Regions from separate parts of the Mastigocladopsis repens PCC 10914 genome, predicted to be linked through region 3. Evidence: predicted binding sites of a transcription regulator. Region 3 holds the regulator's gene; each other region holds the start of a gene.
The links. Region 3 encodes NtcA, which controls nitrogen genes in cyanobacteria. Its sites were predicted from a motif close to TNTGTANNNNNNNNTACANA; they were not measured.

Region 1 (3,286 bases), 1.6 Mb from region 3:
CATATCCTTAGAGGAATGGCGATTGTGAAGTCAAAAAATGACCGCTATTCTTTGCTAGCAAATAGAGCTAGCAAATAGAACGCTTAAGTGGCAAGCGTCAGGATTATCCCAGGTATAATTACTTTGGAAAAGATGAGCATAATCAACTATATAATTTAGGGGAAAACTATACAAAATAAACTCATACCTAAGACATAGGTCTTGTGATAGAAGGCAGAAACACGAATAAGCAACTATTAATTTTGACTAAAACCACAAAAAGCACGCTCGAACATAATTAATACAAGCGCTGTTTCCCCAGAAAATTCTCTCTGCATGAGTATCATCCAACCTAATTCTTTCTTATCAGTACCCACAGGTGCATTACAAATTCCAGAATTACCCCCTGCAACCATAACACCAGATGGTGAACCCATATTGTTGTCTCTGGTAATTCCGACATATAACGAAGCGGCAAATATTCAAAAAATCGTCTCTGTATTAAGCAGCTTACTAGATGAGTCGATAGCTGGAAAGTATGAGATGATTGTCGTGGACGATGACAGTCCAGATGGTACATGGAACATAGCCCAGTCGCTCATCGGAGAATACCCCCAACTACGGGTGATGCGACGACAGCTTGAACGGGGATTATCCAGTGCAGTGATTCGCGGATGGCAAGCAGCCACTGGAGGTGTTTTAGGGGTCATTGATGGGGATTTGCAACATCCACCCCATGTGCTACTGCAACTATTACAAGCTATTGAACAAGGAGCAGATTTAGCAGTCGCCAGCCGTCACGTAGAAGGCGGTGGAGTCAGCAGTTGGAGTTTCATCAGGCGTTTCTTATCCCGAGGCGCTCAGTTGTTAGGATTGATAATCCTACCAGGGGTTCTTGCAAGAGTTTCAGACCCAATGAGCGGTTATTTTATGATACGTCGCCGCTGTATAGTTGGTCAAACCCTTAATCCCGTAGGATACAAAATTCTCTTGGAGGTCATCGGGCGCGGAAACGTGGGGAAAATTGCCGAAGTCGGCTATGTGTTCTGCGAGCGCAAAGAGGGTGAAAGTAAGGTAACATGGAAGCAATATCTCGAGTACATCCACCACTTAATCCGCTTGCGGCTATCGACCGGTCGACTAGGACAATTTAGTCAACGCATCGGTTTCCCCATTGGTCGGTTTGTCCGCTTTGGTTTAGTGGGACTATCAGGGGTATTTGTGGATATGGCAGTGCTTTACTTGCTCAGTGACCCGACAACCCTGGCTTTACCTCTGACGCGCAGCAAAATCATTGCTGGGGAAGTAGCAATTTTCAATAATTTCTTGTGGAATGATATGTGGACGTTTGCTGATGTCAGCAGCCAGCAGCAGCAATGGCGTCAGCGCTTGAAGCGGTTTTTGAAATTCAACATTATCTGTCTAGCTGGACTAGTGTTGAATGTCTTGGTGTTGAACTTGGTGTTCAATTTTGTCATTCCCAACCGCTACATTGCTAACCTGATTGCCATTGCAGTTGCTACTGTTTGGAACTTTTGGGTGAATTTGAAACTCAGTTGGCGCGTAACTCAGGTGAAATAGCTTTTTGTGAAATTATGAAGTCAAAAAAAGTGGATGTGCAAGGAAATGCACATCCACTTTTTCTTAATTGATGATTTGCTTGGTTTGGTTGACCCTGGTGCGTTTGCAAGCTGACCAGACCTGGATAAAACAAAATTGTACCTTTTGAAAACAGGAAAACCCGCCGAAGCGGGCTGACACACAACAGAACTATGAACTAGAACAATAAAACGTTAATTTAGCCGAAATACTTCATCTCTGCTTCCAATTGGCGAATTAGCTTTTCGTCTCCCTTAGCTCTAGCGACTTGTAAGCGATGTTCTAAGCTTCTTTTAATATTCAGTTGATGCGCTTCCCGTGCGTTTTTTGTCGCTTCCACTCTGTTCTTAGTCATTTAACAAGTTGCCTCTTTTTTTCCCCATTAATGTCTGATTTTCATAACATAGCAAATTTTTAGTAGCTTTTGTTACAGAAAAATAAACTTAATATATATTAATCAACCAGAAATAAATTATAGCAAGATGCATCACAACTCCATGATCACTTTGCTCAGCGATTTTGGCGATCGCGATATTTATGTCGGCGTAATGAAGGGAGTTATTGCCGAAATCAACCCAGAACTGAGGTTGGTAGACTTGACACACCAAATTCCGCCGCAAAACATCGCGGCTGCTCGATTTTGCCTAATGAATGCTTACCCTTACTTTCCCGATGGGACAGTACATTTGGCAGTAGTCGATCCGGGTGTGGGAGGAAGGCGACGGGCGATCGCGGTAGAATTTGCCAATGGGTTTTTGGTAGGACCAGATAATGGCATATTCAGCGGATTGTTAAGTCAAAGTCCAGCGATCGCAGTTGTAGAATTGACGAACTCTGATTATTGGAGAACCCCCCAACTCAGCAAGACTTTCCACGGTAGGGATATCTTTGCACCAGTCGCGGCACATCTTGCAAGCGGAGTCCCTCTCAAAGAGCTAGGAAATCCCATCAACTCAGCAATTTTGGTACCAATGGACATATCCGGATGTATTTTAACAGAAACAGGTATAGCAGGTTCTATTCAATATATTGACCACTTCGGGAACTTAGTAACCAACATTCCTGGGAATTACGTGCAAGGCAGAACTTGGTATGTTAAAGCAGCTGGGTTAACGATTACAGGATGTGAAACTTATAGTGATGTGAAAGTTGGAGAGGCGATCTCACTAGTTGAAAGTCACGGCTGGGTAGAAATTGCCATCAACAGCGGTAACGCCCAGTCACAGTTGCAGATACAGTTGGGAGATAGGGTAGAACTCGCTTTTGAAAGCTAGCTGTTTTTAAGGAGCCAAGTTTTAATTAATTCGGTAAAATTGCCAGAAATTCACAAAAGATAACACGCTAGTGGTCTATCACATTTATTTTGAAGGCTTCGTAGTGAGCACTTAAGCGCTCAAAAAATTTAGGACTAAAGTCCTGACTACGAATTTGTACAAGCATCATAAATTAATTCGATAAACCACTAGGGCAGAGACTCATTAGCATAGAAATTGTAGGTGAAAGATTTTTTGTTATTACCACCAAGTCATCTAAAATCTCAAATCTAAAATAACTATGACTCAGCAAACAGTATATGTACCAGAAGTTTATCAAGGTCAGTTTGGAGAATTTACGATAACTGGCGGCGATCGCACTGGCGTAATAATCTACCGTAGTGCATTAATGGTAGCTGCACTCAGTTTTGCCATAGGCAGCGCTTTGGTTTTGC
Region 2 (3,286 bases), 4.0 Mb from region 3:
AGGCGCAGGTGCAGCAGCAGCAGTTTCGGTTGTGACTGGTGATAAGGCTATTGCTACAGAAGAAGTTTTGGGTGGTGCTGCGATTGGTGGATTGATTGGTCTATTCTTTGGTAAAAAGAGTGTTGACTTAATCGCCATTGACCCAGATACTGACCTGCAAATGACCATCGGTCAAAACTTTCAGGTTTCACTGAGATAGTTATGAGTAAGTAGTTAATAGTTACTCATTACAACTACCGACTAACAACTAACAACTAACCACTCACAACAGGTAACCAAATAATAAAGGTTGTTCCCGGCGCATCAGGTGATGTAATAAGCGAGGTAAGAGCAGGGCTGAAAACTTGTATTTCGCCCTGCATTTGCTCTATGAGCTGTTTGGCAATTGATAATCCCAACCCCGTGCCAGGAATTTCCGTCTGAGCTTGAACACCTCGGTAATGACGCTCTCCAAGATGCTCTAAATCTTGTGGTGGAATGCCAGGACCAGTATCACTGATGACAATTCCCTGAAATAATGGTTTTTCTTGCCCCGTTTGGATTAAAATCTTGCCGCCAGTGGGAGTATATTTTAAAGCATTGTCAATGATATTGCTTAATACCTCTTGTAATGCTTTGGGGTTAGTGCGTACTAGAGGTAAGTTAGGAGGAATTTCAGATATGAGTTGCAAATTTCTCTCTTGAGCGATCGCTCTGGCTGACACTAACAATGGTTCTAATATAGACAGTACAGAACAATTCACTTCTTTGTCTCCTGTACCAGGTAATAACAGTGGCGCTTTTGGGTCTTTCTGCACGTTTGCTTCTACAAGGACTTCTTTTTGTGGTAGCGCTACTGGTCCTAAATCTTCTGCTGTCAGGTCAATAACTTCATCAAAGTGTTGCAACAATTCTTTGAGGCGATCGCTTTCCCGTACAATACTAGCCGCTACCTCCCGGTTAGCATCTCCTGGTCGCAGTCGCTTCAGTAACAGCTTGCCAAAGGTTCGCAATGCTGTTAATGGATTGCGAAGCTGGTGCAATAAATTATCCAGTAAATCTTGCTGCTTCTCTTGCAGAATTTGTTGTTGCTGCAACTGCTGGTGCAACCATGCTCGACGCTGATCCAAAACACAAGCAAGCGATAACGTTTGGGCGATCCGTTCTATTTCACTCCTTTCTTGTTCATTCCATGCTCGGTCTTCCTTGACTGTGACTAGCAACCCCATCATCACATCTTCATGGACAAGAGGTAAAACAATTTGGTCACCTCTGAGTAAAGATTCCTCTGTTGAATCGGGTGGTGCTGCATCTCCTGTCACAGGTTCTTGTGATGGGGCTGGAAATTCCTCTGCTGCTTTCAATAACCTCCGATTAGAGCGGTTGTCTTTCAGCTCAAGTACATCCCCGTGACGAGAATGCTGTGTTCTCTCCAAGGTAGCGGAGGTTGAGCTAGGTAAATCCCAGTTAGAGCTTGAAATAGGTATTGATATGGACAATACCAAAGCATTGGCTCCTTGCTGTTCCACTGCCGTTTCTGGGTAAACCAGCACAGGAATAAACTTCGCTTCATTTGTCGAAGCCTCTATCAATTCTTGCGTTAAATAGACAACGCTCAAAGATGCTTCCAGCCCTTGGGCTAATAGTGCCAATTGCTCTCGGCATAGAGCAACAAACTCAGAACTGGCAAACATGAACATTTCAAGAGCCCTTGCTTAAGGTAACAGACTAGAGGGACGAAAAGGAACAGGAGTTAGCTTTTTCCATTTAACAAAGCTTAACTGAATCCTGCAACTAACGGTTCGTTCCCAGGAATTATATTGTTTGCTGCTTTTATTTTTTCTACGAAAAAATAAATTATTGCTCTTGTATCAAAAGGTTAACAACTCTTGAATTTTTGAACTAGAACTTTTATAATGACGACGGATTTTGTAGCTATCACTACAATCGGTTGCTTGTAAGAGGAGGACAGAAGGTTGGCAAGGAGACGCAAGAGGAAGAGCCGTCGTCGCCAAGAAGGACGGCGAATTTTAGAGCACGTACCTCAATTTAGCATCGAAAGCGGCGAAGATAAACCTGTGACAGCAGCTAGAAAATTCATTCAAGCTGAAGGGATCTTGCCACCCGCGTTGCTACTTGTAAAGCGAAATGAACACACAACAGACCGTTATTTCTGGGCAGAAAAGGGTCTATTTGGTGCTCAATACGTTGAAGAGAACCACTTCTTATTCCCTAGCCTGAGAGTGCTTGAAACTTCTCCAGCTCAGGAGCAACTAGCTGTTGCTAGTCATTGAACTAACAATGGTTATCATAAAGTTTGAGTTTGACTTATGACAACCATTAACTGACAAAATTGCTAGTTTTTTTGAAAGTTTCATTTTCTTTTAAGGATGCAGTTTATTGGTCAGTGTTAAGCTAGCAGTTTTGACTCAGACTATCAACTCCAATCAAACCTTGTGTTTATATGAGTTGATTGTGAGTGTAAGGAGTGTAAGAACGTATAAGAGAGTGGGGATAGAGCGATCTCGTTCTAAGCAAGGGTTCGGCACGCTCTTTCTAGCGATATAGCTTTTTTCTACAACTTGTGGAGAAGAGCAGTAGAGCAGGAGTCGTTTTACCTCCTCTCTCTATTCCATTTCTTTAGCGCTTGAAAAAAAAATTAGAAAATGAGAGGCTGTCTATAAAGTAAATGTTAAATGCGTAGGGCACTCTCTACTCTGCGGGAAGACTCTATTATTATGTTGACTCGTTAAAAATCCCGGAGATAGACAATTCCTCAATGCCTACGGCACCCTAACGCGAACGACCAACATTGCTGAGTAAACTGCGTTCACTATCGCTCGTTGGTCAATTCATCATTGCCCAGAATTCATCCCACACTGCCTTTCAGGTCAGATGTGGGGCTTCTTCTGTTTCCAGCTAAGCAATACGCTTTGACAAAGAGGCGGTGGATTACGGGAAAAACAATTAAAATTACGATTGACAATGAACTAGGGAAGGTAACACAACGAAGCGCTTACGCGGAGCGTGGTGTTAGCCATGTGGCGGATGACTTGAGGGTACTCACCGCTCCCACCAAATCAAAGATTTTGGTGGTCTTTAAGAGCGTGGCGGGTTTGTAAGCGCAAGCGCACGCTACGCAAACGTCTAGCGTCGCCCTTGGCGTTAGCCTCCACTAATTGCATTTTCAATACTGAATACTGAATTCTTCTTCACCTTATTGTCTATAAATAGCTTTTCAAAGATAGGTTGAAAAATTTAAAGTATAGTTAGAAAAAATTGCGGAAACTTGAAAGCTCCGCAGTCT
Region 3 (3,286 bases):
TGCAGGACTCGCGGATTTGTAGGATTTGCCCCAGGTTCAGTTAATTCGATGCTAGCGTTTCGGTTAGCTTCTTGTAAAAGTTGAATGACCAACTGACGCGCTGTAGCAGGCTGATCGACACGAATAACACCTGTAGCAAGAACTTGACCGCGAAAGAGTGCTAGTTTCCCTAAACGCAGGTCACGGTAAGACTGGTAATATTTTTCCAGCCTTGCCAATTCCTGTTCCAAATAGTTTTGTTGTGTTTCCAATTCTTTGAGGCGAGACTCCCGTTGAGTAATCACTTGCTCTCGGGCTGCAATTTCTACATTTCGTTTTTGAATGAGTCGATCCAGTTCGGTAATTTTTTGATCGCGCTGTTCAATTGCTTGCTGTCGGTTGGCTAGTTCGCGATCGCGTTTCTCAATTGCTGCTTTGGCTTGCTCAATTGCTTTTTTAGCTTCAGCGTACAGTCGTTGGCGTTCTAACTTTCTTTGTTCAATTTCTGCCAACAGCTTTTTTTTCTCGTCGTAAACGCTTTGAAGTTCAGCTATGGCTTGTTTATATCGAGTGACTGCAAGACTTAGCTGGTTTTGAGTGCGTTGAAGTTGAGTTTGAGTCTTGGTTTGTTGACTTATGGTGCGGTTGAGTTGAGCCTGAGTTGCCTGTTGTTTGGCGTTTGCCTCCCGCAAGGATTGATTCGTTTGCTGCAAGCGTTCTTCTTGAGCCTTTTGTTCTTTTCTGGCTTGATCTAGCTCTCCTCTTGTTTCCTCTAGCTGCTTTGCTGTTGTTTCTAGTTGTACACGCCTGCGTCTGAGGTCTTTTTGAATATCCTCTAGCTCAAAAACCCCTTTTCGCAAACCGTCATCGGCAGCAAATAAAATCCCGAGGGTTGATGCCGAAATCAAAGTACCTGTAAAAATAGTTACCAACACTGCCGTGTTTTTGGGACGCAGCTTAAATAGTGAGAGCCGTGCCTTGCCAACTCTCGTGCCAATGCGATCGCCTACGGTGGCAATCACGCCTCCCAGAATTAAAATTGCCGCGATTAGGATGTACCCGGTGGTCATCTTTAGCTACCGACGAAATCCTTCCAGATACAGCCTACTACTTCCAGTCACTATCTGTGGGAAATTAGAGATTGGCAAGCATTGACATAACTCAATTTTCACCAGTCTTTATTCCTCAGTTCAAGAGAGTTCTGAGCCGTGAGTCGTGAGTTGTGAGGAATTTTTTCTGACTTTTTTATCTTACTCAAAACTTACGACTCATTGCTCAGTACTGTTTTATGTAAATTGCCGACTTAAGGTAACAGGCTTATGCACAGTAATTTTTTTCTTGTGAATGGAAATCATCTTTTTTTCGCGCAAGTCACCTAGTAATCTAGTAACAGTCACGCGAGTCGAACCAATTGCTTCAGCAATCGCCTGATGAGATAGCTTCAAATCAACTGTGATTCCATCTGCACAAGGAACGCCAAAATCACGACAAAGAATTAACAAAAAACTCACCAATCTAGAACCCATATCTCTGTGAGCGAGTGTTTCTATCATCATTTCTGTCTGTAAAATCCGCGAAGACAGTCCTCGCAGCATTAACATCGACAATTCTGGGTTTTCCTTTAGCGCTTGTTCCACCTGTTCAATTGGTGCTGATAGCAGTTCTACAGATGTAAAAGCAACCGCATGGTAAAACCTATCTGACTTGTTTCCTGTCAGCAAGGACAAGACGCCGAAAACACTATTTTCCCGCAGCAGTGCTACGGTTATTTCTTCTCCAGCTTCATACACCCTGGAGAGTTTAACGGCACCTTTTAATAGAAAAAACACTCGTTCGGCAGGATCGCCGGGGAAAAAGATGGTTTTATTCCGTTCAAACGTTTCCACAACCGGTGGAAACGCTCCGGTCGCCATCTGACGAAAAACATTTGCTAGGGCTTTATCTTGTGTCACTATCATCTCCCTTCCCCTACCCAATGCCGGAAAAACTAAAACCGATTCCCTAAGAATACACCTGAAAAATCAATAACACATTGTCAACCTTTTTGTACTTTCCTATACTTATCATCTTTGCTTCATAGTTATTTGTTCATCATGATACATAATTTCTCATGTTTAGATCTAGTCCTTTCTAATAGTTAATTACAAAACTTTTTTCAAAAGTTTTATGAAGTAAAAAAAATAGACATAGTAATCCTATTGAAGGTGTGGAATTGCGGTAGTTGGGCAGTAGGTAGCAGATAGAGAAATAAATCCCATTGACTACCTAATACCTACTATTTCCTACCTACTATCTACCACCTACTGCCTACTCATAAATCATTGAGGAATGCTATATGTTGGGCATATCTTAAGAATTTAGCGGGGATTTTGTGGTATCCAAAGTTTAGTGAATGAGGGTGTTTGCAAATAGTGCCCAAAACAAAGACAAATCGGTGTCAGATTCTAGTATGCTCAAGCATGAATGTTCACATTAAGAATTTATATGCTGGATCTGACTGGAAAAAATGCCCTAGTAACGGGAATTGCAAACAACCGCTCAATCGCTTGGGGGATCGCTCAACAACTACACAAAGCAGGCGCTAACCTGGGCATTACCTATTTGAGCGATGATAAAGGCAAAATGGAGAAAAAAGTTGCCGAATTGGTCGAACCACTAAACCCTAGTTTGTTTCTTCCTTGTAATGTCCAAAACGACGAGGAGGTCAAGTCTACCTTCGATGAGATCGGCGATAAGTGGGGCAAGTTAGACATTTTTATCCATTGCCTTGCCTATGCCAACAAAGATGATCTCACTGGAGATTTTAGCCAAACCTCCCGTTCTGGCTTTAATCTAGCTTTAGAGGTCAGTACCTACTCCCTAGTGCAACTCGCCGGATATGCTAAACCTTTGATGACACAGGGAGGAAGTATCGTCACTCTCACTTACCTAGGAGGTGTGCGGGCAATTCCCAACTATAATGTGATGGGAGTTGCCAAAGCAGGTTTAGAAGCGTGCGTGCGTTACTTGGCTGCTGAAATGGGTCCGCAAAATATTAGAGTGAACGCCATCTCTGCCGGTCCTATTCGTACTTTAGCCTCTAGTGCCGTAGGAGGCATTTTGGATATGATTCATCATGTGGAGCAGGTGGCTCCCCTACGACGCACTGTCACTCAGGTGGAAGTGGGCAATGCGGCGGCTTTCTTGTGTAGTGATCTGGCAAGTGGAATGACAGGGCAAGTCCTGTATGTGGATGCAGGATATGAAATCATGGGAATGTAAAGTCAGTACAGCTAATTGCTATTTCTGTATTTATCATTAGCAATTA

Region 1: pirA (arginine synthesis PII-interacting regulator PirA) is a predicted target of NtcA. The motif match lies at 1,993-2,012, and genes of this name have one in related genera.
Region 2: MAS10914_RS0124465 (DUF3155 domain-containing protein) is a predicted target of NtcA. The motif match lies at 1,908-1,927, and genes of this name have one in related genera.

Annotation. Positions count from the first base shown of each region.
Region 1 is NZ_JH992901.1:2,640,256-2,643,541, forward strand. It holds gene MAS10914_RS0113890 (glycosyltransferase family 39 protein) at 1-3, opposite strand, end outside; gene MAS10914_RS0113895 (glycosyltransferase) at 316-1,560, shown strand; gene pirA (arginine synthesis PII-interacting regulator PirA) at 1,778-1,933, opposite strand; gene MAS10914_RS0113905 (SAM hydrolase/SAM-dependent halogenase family protein) at 2,061-2,852, shown strand; gene MAS10914_RS0113910 (DUF2301 domain-containing membrane protein) at 3,133-3,286, shown strand, end outside.
Region 2 is NZ_JH992901.1:5,054,511-5,057,796, forward strand. It holds gene MAS10914_RS0124455 (S-layer homology domain-containing protein) at 1-199, shown strand, start outside; gene MAS10914_RS0124460 (sensor histidine kinase) at 255-1,679, opposite strand; gene MAS10914_RS0124465 (DUF3155 domain-containing protein) at 1,956-2,273, shown strand.
Region 3 is NZ_JH992901.1:1,038,360-1,041,645, reverse strand. It holds gene MAS10914_RS0106930 (DUF3084 domain-containing protein) at 1-1,049, opposite strand, end outside; gene ntcA (global nitrogen regulator NtcA) at 1,266-1,937, opposite strand; gene fabI (enoyl-ACP reductase FabI) at 2,464-3,240, shown strand.